DNA from 2 places in the Pseudomonas sp. JQ170C genome. Region 2 is predicted to be linked to the other one. Evidence: riboswitches for the same ligand, from Rfam matches in the RefSeq annotation. Region 2 holds a riboswitch; the other holds the start of a gene.
The links. Region 2 has a riboswitch for cobalamin ahead of U9R80_RS10220 (TonB-dependent receptor). Riboswitches for the same ligand answer to the same signal wherever they lie in the genome.

Region 1: it holds a riboswitch for cobalamin, as region 2 does, so the genes downstream of both, cobO (cob(I)yrinic acid a,c-diamide adenosyltransferase) here and U9R80_RS10220 (TonB-dependent receptor) in region 2, are expected to answer to the same signal.

What each region holds. Positions count from the first base shown of each region.
Region 1 covers NZ_CP141608.1:4,571,062-4,575,789, reverse strand. Annotated here, with positions in the region: gene U9R80_RS20830 (C40 family peptidase) at 1-568, shown strand, start outside; gene U9R80_RS20825 (C40 family peptidase) at 703-1,233, shown strand; gene U9R80_RS20820 (PQQ-dependent sugar dehydrogenase) at 1,273-2,589, opposite strand; cobalamin riboswitch at 2,691-2,915, shown strand; gene cobO (cob(I)yrinic acid a,c-diamide adenosyltransferase) at 3,079-3,690, shown strand; gene U9R80_RS20810 (cobyrinate a,c-diamide synthase) at 3,687-4,728, shown strand, end outside.
Region 2 covers NZ_CP141608.1:2,165,677-2,170,404, reverse strand. Annotated here, with positions in the region: gene lpxO (lipid A hydroxylase LpxO) at 1-684, shown strand, start outside; gene U9R80_RS10230 (carboxymuconolactone decarboxylase family protein) at 865-1,209, shown strand; gene U9R80_RS10225 (GNAT family N-acetyltransferase) at 1,293-1,850, shown strand; cobalamin riboswitch at 1,955-2,160, shown strand; gene U9R80_RS10220 (TonB-dependent receptor) at 2,268-4,409, shown strand; gene U9R80_RS10215 (LysR substrate-binding domain-containing protein) at 4,520-4,728, opposite strand, start outside.

The DNA.
Region 1 (4,728 bases), 2.4 Mb from region 2:
CCAAGGTCCAACATCGCAGCAGCAGGTTCAACAACCGGTATCCGCTCAGGTTCTGTCCAAATCCTCCACCGCATCGGTGTTCGAGGAAGAGCTGGCTACCGAAGAAGAACTCCAGGACTTCGCCAGCAGCAAGCCGTACCAGCTGCCCGCCCTGGCTGACAACATTCTCGAACGCGGCATGTCCCTGATCGGTACCCGTTACCGTTTCGGCGGCACCTCCGAGAACACCGGTTTCGATTGCAGCGGTTTCATCGGTTATCTGTTTCGCGAAGAGGCCGGCATGAACCTGCCGCGCTCCACCCGCGAAATGATCAACGTCAAAGCCCCGCTGGTCTCGCGCAACAACCTCAAGCCGGGTGACCTGCTGTTCTTCAGCACCAACGGCCGTGGCCGTGTCAGCCACGCCGGTATCTACCTGGGCGATGACCAGTTCATCCACTCCAGCAGCCGCCGCAGCGGTGGCGTGCGCATCGACAAGCTCGGTGATCGCTACTGGAGCAAGACCTTCATCGAAGCAAAACGCGCACTGGCGATGGCACCGACCGCGACCACTATTTCGCGTAACTGATCAAGCTCGTGTACTACTCACGGCGACGTAGCTGAAAAGCGCGTCGCCGTGCGTGTTTACAGAAAGCGTCTAATCTAAATTCTCAACTATTTCCGGCCCTCCCGCCGGACGGCTTCAGACAGGATGTTCTGACCATGGCGATGAAGGCGCGCTTCGCTTTAATTTCCCTGCTGGCACTGCTCGGTGCCTGCTCAAGTCATGCCCCGACCCCGCCCAAGGTGGTGGAGCCCGTCGTCATGGCGCCTCAAGTCTATTTCTCTCCGGTCGCAGAAGACGTGCTGTTTCGCGCACTGGGCCTGGTGGGCACGCCCTATCGCTGGGGCGGCAATACACCGGCTTCGGGGTTTGATTGCAGTGGCCTGATCGGCTACGTCTATCGCGATGCAGCCGGCATTTCGCTGCCTCGCTCCACCCGCGAAATGATCGGCATCCGCGCGCCCGCAGTCGAGCGCAATGCCCTGCAGTCGGGTGACCTGGTGTTCTTTGCCACCAGCGGCGGTTCACAGGTGAGCCATGCCGGCATCTATGTGGGGGAGGGGCGCTTCGTTCATGCCCCGTCGGCAGGCGGTACGGTGCGGCTGGACTACCTGTCCAACAGCTATTGGCAGAAGGCCTACCTCAATGCCAAGCGGGTGTTGCCGCAGGCATTGGCGCGTAACCCCTGACGGCATCCCCCTTGTAGTCGCGGGCTTGGCCCGCGACGCTTACTTGGCCTTGCTCACCCGCCAGATCTTGTTCCCCACATCATCCGCCACCAACAACCCGCCACGCTGATCATTGATCACCCCCACCGGCCGCCCCATGGCCTTGCCTTCATCGTTCAAGAACCCGGTCAGCAGATCAATCGGCTTGCCCGCCGGTGTGCCTGCGGTGCTGAAGGGCACGAAGAGCACTTTGTAGCCACTGTGTGGCTTACGGTTCCAGGAACCGTGCTGGCCAATGAATGCACCCTGGTCGAACGGCGGTGGCAGCACACCGGGTTCGGCGAAGGTCAGGCCCAGCGAGGCAGTGTGCGGCCCCACGGCGTAGTCCGGGGCGATGGCCTTGGCGACCAATTGTGGGTCCTGCGGGTTCACTCGCTGGTCGAGGTGCTGGCCGTAGTAGCTGTAGGGCCAGCCATAAAAACCGCCGTCCTTGACCGAGGTGATGTAGTCGGGCACCAGGTCGCTGCCGATTTCGTCTCGTTCGTTGACCGCCGTCCACAGTTGCCCGCTGTGTGGCTCCCAGGCCATGCCATTGGGGTTGCGCAGGCCGGAGGCGAAGATGCGCTTGTGGCCGCTGGCCGGGTCGACTTCCCAGATGGCGGCGCGGCCTTCTTCCTGATCCATGCCGTTTTCACCGACGTTGCTATTGGAACCCACGGTCACGTACAGCTTTTTACCGTCGCGGCTGGCAATCACGTTCTTGGTCCAGTGATGGTTCAGCGGCCCCCCAGGCAAGTCGGTGACCGGCGTTCCGGGGCCGTTGATCGAGGTGGCCCCGGGCTGGTAGTCAAAGCGCAGCAAGCGGTCAGTGGCTGCCACATATAAATGGTTGCCGACCAGGGTCATGCCAAACGGTGAGTTGAGGTTCTCGATGAATGTGGTGCGGGTCTCGGCGACCCCGTCATGATCGCTGTCGCGCAGCAGGCTGATGCGGTTGGCGCTGGGCACACCGGCACCGGCGCGGCTCATTGCCTTCTTCATCACCCAGCCGCGAATGCCCTTGCCGTCCTCTGGCTTGGGTGGCGCGTTCGTCTCTGCAACCAGTACATCGCCATTGGGCAACACATAGAGCCAGCGTGGATGGTCCAGGCCTTCGGCAAAGGCCGCCACTTGCGTGCCCGGTGCGCTGGCAGGCTTCGCGCCCTCGGGCCAGCCGATCGCCGGCGCCACGTTGACCGTGGGGATCAGGGTTTTGTTCGGCTCGGGCAGTTGCGGCGACGGGCCGAACCCGTCACTGACGTCCAGTCGGGCGGTCTCGCCGCAGCCGCCCAGCGCGGCAGTCACCGCCAGCAGCCATGCAATCCGGGTCGTGGTCATGTCGTGTGCCTCGAAAGTTGACCTCTGTTGAAGGTAGAGGCACCCAGGCGATGGAGGTTCCCCCGGCGCCTTCGATTGACGCTCCGGGTGCAACCCTCTAACCTTCGCGACTTGTTTCAGGTGCTCTGCGGGCCAAGGCCTGGCAGGGTGAAACAGGGAAGCCGGTGGGTACGCAATTGCGTGCGAGTCCGGCGCTGCCCCCGCAACGGTAAGTGAGTCAAGGCCGCGCATGGCCACTGGGTGAGTCCACCCGGGAAGGCGCGCGGTCCCGGGTGTTCATGGCCCCGCTCACAAGCCCGGAGACCGGCCTGAAACAGTCAACGGCATCACGGAGGGTGATGCGCGGTTTCTTCGGCTTGCGCCGCAGCCCTGCGCCTTTCTTCGTCTGCCATTTCCATACATCTGTCGTCCTCTGTTTGCCGCGAACCTTGCAGCCACGTGCTGCTACGCTCGTTGCGAACGGGCCGACAGTGGTTTGCGGAGACTTCGATGACTGAATCCACCGAGCGTGACGAACGCCACCTGGCGCGCATGCTGCGCAAAAAGGCGGTAATCGACGAGCGTATCGCCAACGCCCCCAATGAATGCGGCCTGCTGCTGGTGCTCACCGGCAACGGCAAGGGCAAGAGCAGTTCAGCCTTCGGCATGCTCGCCCGGGCCATGGGCCACGGCATGCAGTGCGGCGTGGTGCAGTTCATCAAGGGCCGCAACAGTACCGGCGAAGAGCTGTTCTTCCGACGCTTTCCCGAACAGGTGCGCTACCACGTCATGGGCGAGGGTTTTACCTGGGAGACTCAGGACCGTCAGCGGGATATCGCCGCCGCCGAAGCGGCCTGGGCCGTGTCGCGCCAGTTGCTGCAGGACCCCGGCGTTGCCTTCGTGGTGCTCGATGAGCTGAACATCGCCCTCAAGCATGGCTACCTGGACCTGGACCAGGTGCTCAGTGACCTGCAGGCGCGCCCGCCCATGCAGCACGTGATCGTCACCGGCCGTGGCGCCAAGGATGAAATGATCGAACTGGCCGACACCGTGACCGAGATGGGCATGATCAAGCATGCGTTCCAGTCCGGCATCCGTGCCCAGAAGGGCGTCGAGCTATGACCGACACCCGGCACTGCCCGGCGGTCCTGATCGCAGCGCCTGCCTCGGGGCAGGGCAAGACCACCGTGACCGCCGCCCTGGCGCGCTTGCACCGTAACCAGGGGCGCAGGGTCCGGGTGTTCAAGTGCGGCCCGGATTTTCTCGATCCGATGATTCTGGAGCGGGCCAGCGGTGCCCCGGTGTACCAGCTCGATCTGTGGATGGTCGGCGAACAGGAAAGCCGGCGCCTGCTGTGGGAAGCTGCGGGCGAGGCCGACCTGATCCTGATCGAAGGGGTCATGGGCCTGTTCGACGGTACGCCGTCCAGCGCCGACCTGGCCCGCCACTTCGGCGTGCCGGTGCTGGCGGTGATCGATGGCACGGCCATGGCCCAGACCTTCGGCGCCCTGGCCCTGGGGCTGGCGCGTTACCAGCCGGACCTGCCCTTTGCCGGGGTGCTGGCCAACCGGGTCGGCACCCTGCGCCATGCCCAGTTGCTGGAAGGCAGCCTGACCGAGGGGCTGCGTTGGTACGGTGGCCTGTCGCGGGAGACCGGCATCGAGCTGCCGAGCCGTCACCTTGGCCTGGTCCAGGCCAGCGAACTCAATGACCTGGATGCACGCCTCGACGCTGCGGCAGCGGCCCTGGGTGCCAGTTGCGAGTCGGCGCTGCCGCCCGCCGTGGCATTTGCCGGGCCCACCGAGCAGGTGATCGAGCCGTTGCTCGACGGCGTGACGATTGCCGTGGCCCGCGACGAGGCATTCGCCTTCACCTATGGTGCCAACCTCGATCTGCTGCGGGCCATGGGCGCGGAGCTGGTGTTTTTTTCGCCCCTGCATGACCGCGAGCTGCCGCCTGCCGACAGCCTGTACCTGCCTGGCGGCTATCCGGAACTGCACCACCAGGCGCTGGCCGCCAATACATCAATGCTGGCCTCCCTCCGCGCCCATCATCAGCAGGGCAAGCCCTTGCTCGCCGAGTGCGGTGGCATGCTCTACCTCCTGGATGCCCTGACCGATGTCGCTGGCGAGCGCGCCGAGTTGCTGGGCCTGCTGGCCG
Region 2 (4,728 bases):
GAGATTCGCGCCGAGGCCCAGCAGTTGCTGCATGTCGGTGAAATCAAAAGCTCGAAGAACTACGACGACGTGGGTTTCAACTCGTTCTTCAAGAGTGGCTGGAAACGCTTCTACCTGAAGTGGTACGGCGAGAGCCACCCGTCTGCCATGAAGCTGTGCCCGCGCACCACCGAATTGCTGCAAGGCATCGGCACGGTCAAGGCGGCCATGTTCGCCACCCTGCCGCCAGGCTCCAAGCTGGTTCGCCACCGCGACCCCTATGCCGGCTCCTACCGCTACCACCTGGGCCTGGATACCCCCAACGATGACGCCTGCTACATCTGCGTGGACGGTGAAAACTACGCCTGGCGCGACGGCGAGGCGGTGGTGTTCGATGAAACCTACATCCACTACGCCAGCAATCAGACCGAGCACAACCGCATCATCCTGTTCTGCGATGTCGAGCGCCCGCTCAAGTACCGCTGGGCGACCGCGTTCAACCGCTGGTTCAGCCGCAAGGTGATGGCTGCCGCGGCAGCCCCCAACGATGCCGGCGACAAGACCGGCGGCATCAACCGCCTGTTCACCCGCATCTACAAGGTTCGCGAGCGTGGCAAGGCGATGAAAAAGCGCAACCGTACCCGTTACTACCTGGAGAAATGGGCGGTAGTGGCAGCGCTGGTGCTGGTATTCATCTACATCTGAACTGTGTGTGCAGGAGCGGGCTTGCCCCGCGATAGCGATCTTCCAGACACATCGCTATCGCGGGTCAAGCCCGCTCCTACACCCAAAGTCCTACCCGTTCAGGCCCATCGACCAACGGCACCCCGCCGATAAAAAAACTAGCTTCACTGTTCATGTTGCCAACAGCACAAGGTGAAGACGATGAGCATGATGGACTGGGACGCCTACCGTAAGCAGTTGATGGCCGGTATCGGCGACCTCAAGCAACTGTCCCCCGACACGGTCAACGGCTATATGACCGCCAGCGGCGCCGGGGCCAAGACCAACCACCTGGATGCCAAGACCCGCGAGTTGATTTCGCTGGCCGTGGCCGTGACGACCCGCTGCGACGGCTGCATTGCCGTGCATTCGGCGCAGGCGGTCAAGCAAGGTGCGACCCGTGAAGAAATCGCCGAGGCACTGGGCGTGGCGGTGGCCATGAATGCCGGCGCGGCGCTGGTGTATTCGGCGCGGGCGATGGATGCGGTCGGCAAGGGCGATAACTGACCACATCGGTGCCGGCCTGCACAAACAGTTGCATGCCGGCACCAACGCTTTCAGACTCGCGGTTCACGTTGCCAGGAACCGCCATGATTACCCTCCGCCCCATGACCGCCGCTGATTTCGAACACTTCTGGCCGACCTTCCAGGCCATCGTCAGCGCCCGCGAAACCTATGCCTTCGACCCGGCCCTGAACCTGGATCAGGCACGTGAACTGTGGCTGGAATCCCCCCTGCACACCCTGGTGGCCGAAGAAGACGGCCAACTGCTCGGCTCTTACTACCTCAAGGCCAACGCCGCCGGCCCCGGCAGCCACGTGAGCAATTGCGGCTACATGGTCTGCGAAGCCGCCCGCGGTCGCGGCGTGGCCCGCCTGATGTGCGAGCACTCCCAGCAGTTGGCGCGCCAGCAGGGCTTTTTGGCCATGCAGTTCAATTCGGTGGTGTCGAGCAATGAAGCAGCCGTGACCTTGTGGCAGAAGCTGGGCTTTGAAATCGTCGGGCGCCTGCCGCGGGCGTATCGCCATGCACGGCTGGGGCTGGTGGACAGCCTGGTGATGTACAAGTGGCTGGAAGAACCTGCACAACCGAAGCTGATCGGGCGCAAGAACATCGAGGCCGTGGTATCGCGCAAACGCGGCCGCTGATGATCCGTAGGAGCGGGCTTGCCCCGCGATTGCATTCATTCAGACACACCGCATCGCGGGGCAAGCCCGCTCCTACGGATTGACGGCAAAAGCATTCGGTGTTCCCATGCGCGCCAGTTTCAGGTGTCCTGCGCCGCCGTGCGCAGGGTGAAACGGGAAGCCGGTGCGTCACGTTCGTGACTAGTCCGGCGCTGCCCCCGCAACGGTAAGCGAGCGAAGCCTTCAAAACACCACTGTGCCTCGGCATGGGAAGGTGAAGGCCTTCATGACCCTCGCAAGCCCGGAGACCGGCCTGAAGCTTCTGTTTGGCAACCCCGCGGTGGGCGGGCGCAGGCCGGGTTGCGTTCGCCTGCGCGCGCAATTCCTCCGTGCGTTGTTCCCTCCGGGATTCATTCTTCCTGTTGACTGTGGAACGACATGTCCCGTAATTCCAAGCTTCACTCCCTGGCGGCCAATGCCCTGGCCCCCTGCCTGGCACTCTCCCTGCCAGCCTTCGCTGAAGAACACAGCCCTTCTGCCCTGGCCCTGCCTTCGACGGCCGTCACCAGCACCAGCGACAACGAACCGATCAGCCTGGCCACACCCCTGCCCGCCGGTTCACGCCTGAACCTGAGCGCCATGGACACCCCGGCCAGCACCAGCAGCCTGGGTACCGAGGCCATTGACGGTCGCAACAACATCACTGTGCAGGACGCCGTCACTCGCTCACCCGGCATCACCTCGGTGGGCACGCCGGGCAACGGCAACACCGCGTTGTCGGCCCGTGGGTTCACCAGCCACGGCTCGGTGATGACCCTGTTCGACGGTTCGCGCATGTACACCGGGGCCGGCACCCTGACCTTCCCGGTCGACCCATGGATGGTCGAGCGCATCGACATCATCCGGGGTCCGGCGTCTGTGCTCTACGGCGAAGGCGCCACGGGAGCGGTGATCAACGTGATCCCGAAAAAACCCTTCGCCGGCGACATCCGCAACCACCTGCGCCTGGGCTACGGCTCCTACGATCGCCAGCAACTGGGCCTGGACAGCGGCGGCTCGCTGAGTGAGCGCCTGAGCTACCGGGTCACCCTCAACAACCAGCAAGGCAACGGCTGGGTAGACCGTGGCGACTCCAAAAGCCTGGCCATGAGCGCGGCGTTGCGCTTCGATGCCAGCGACGACCTGAGCTTCACCCTGGCCCACGAGCGCGGCGATGCCGAGCCGATGAACTACTTCGGCACACCGCTGATCGACGGCCATTCCCGCGACAGCCTGCGCAAGAAGAACTACAACGTGCGCGACGACGTACAGCGCTACCACGACGAATGGACGCGCCTGAACACCGACTGGGCCATCAGCGAGTCGATCAGCGCCAGCAACCAGCTCTACTACATCAAGAGTCGCCGCCACTGGCGCAACGCCGAGGACTACACCTGGCACAGCGACCTGGGGCAACTGGAGCGTGGCAGCTACCTGGAGATCAAGCACCACCAGGAGCAGATCGGCGACCGCCAGAGCTTCACCTTCGATCACTCGCTGTTCGGCCTGGCCAGCAAGACCGTGGTCGGCGCCGAGTACAACCGTATTCGCTTCGGCATCGACAGCAACTCGCCGTACAACGACATTGGCGGCGACTACATCGACCCCTGGAACCCGGCACCGGGCTACTTCCACAGCCAGGACCCGACCCGCCCGCAATCCCGGAGCACCACCCGCACCTTCGCCCTGTTCGCGGAGAACCGCACCCAGCTGTCGGAGCGCTGGTCGCTGGTGACCGGCATCCGCCGCGACCAGAACCACATCGACCGCGACAACCTGGTCAACGACACCCGCACCGACCGCAGCCTGGGCGGAGGCAACTGGCGCGCGGGCCTGGTGTTTGCCGTGACTGACGAGCTGTCGCTGTACGGCCAGTACTCCACCAGCGAGGACGGCGTCAGCGACCTGATCACCCTCAGCCCGAGCCAGCAGAACTTCGACCTGACCGAAGCCAGGCAGACCGAGTTCGGCCTCAAGCAATTGTTCTGGGACGGCCGTGGCGAATGGACTTTGGCGGCCTACCACATCGTCAAGAAAAAGCTGTTGGTCGATAACCCCGTCACCCACCTCAAGGAACAGGCCGGGCAGCAGACCTCCGACGGACTGGAAGCGACCCTGGAACTGGCCCTGGCCAATCAGTGGCAGGTCTCGGCCAATGCCTCGGTGGTACGCGCCAAATACGACGACTTCGACCAGACGGTGGGCGGCCAGACGGTGTCGCGTGCCGGCAACCGCCCGAGAAACGTGCCACGGCGCACCGCCAACCTATGGGTGAACAAAGGCCTGGGCCATAGCGTGGATGCCGGCATGGGCGTGCGTTACGTCGATGCGCGCTACGCCGACACCGCCAACACCCAGACCGTACCGGGCTTTACCGTGGTCGATGCCAACCTGGGGTGGCAGGTGCTGCCGGATGTGCGCCTTGGGTTACAGCTGAACAACCTGCTCGACCGGCGATATGCGGCCGTGGCGCACAGTGGCGAGCAATGGATCATGGGTGAGCCACGGTCGTACTTCGCGACCGTGGATTACACCTTCTAAAACACCCGGTAGGAGCGGGCTTGCCCCGCGAGGCGGTGTGACAGTGAGACCGCTATCGCGGGGCAAGCCCGCTCCCACAGGAGTGTTTCGTGGCGGTTGAACGCCCGCGCCTACAGGGAGGGCAGGCTGTAGCGTTCGGCAAAGTACTGGCGAAAGAACTCCACCGCCACCCGCACCTTGGCCGAGCTGGCCAAGGGCGAGGTGTACACCGCCCAGATATCCGCCGGCTGGTGATAGTCCCCCAGCACCTGCACCAGCCGCCCTTCGGCCAGGCTGTCATGCACATCCCACCATGAACGCAGCAAAATCCCCCGCCCAT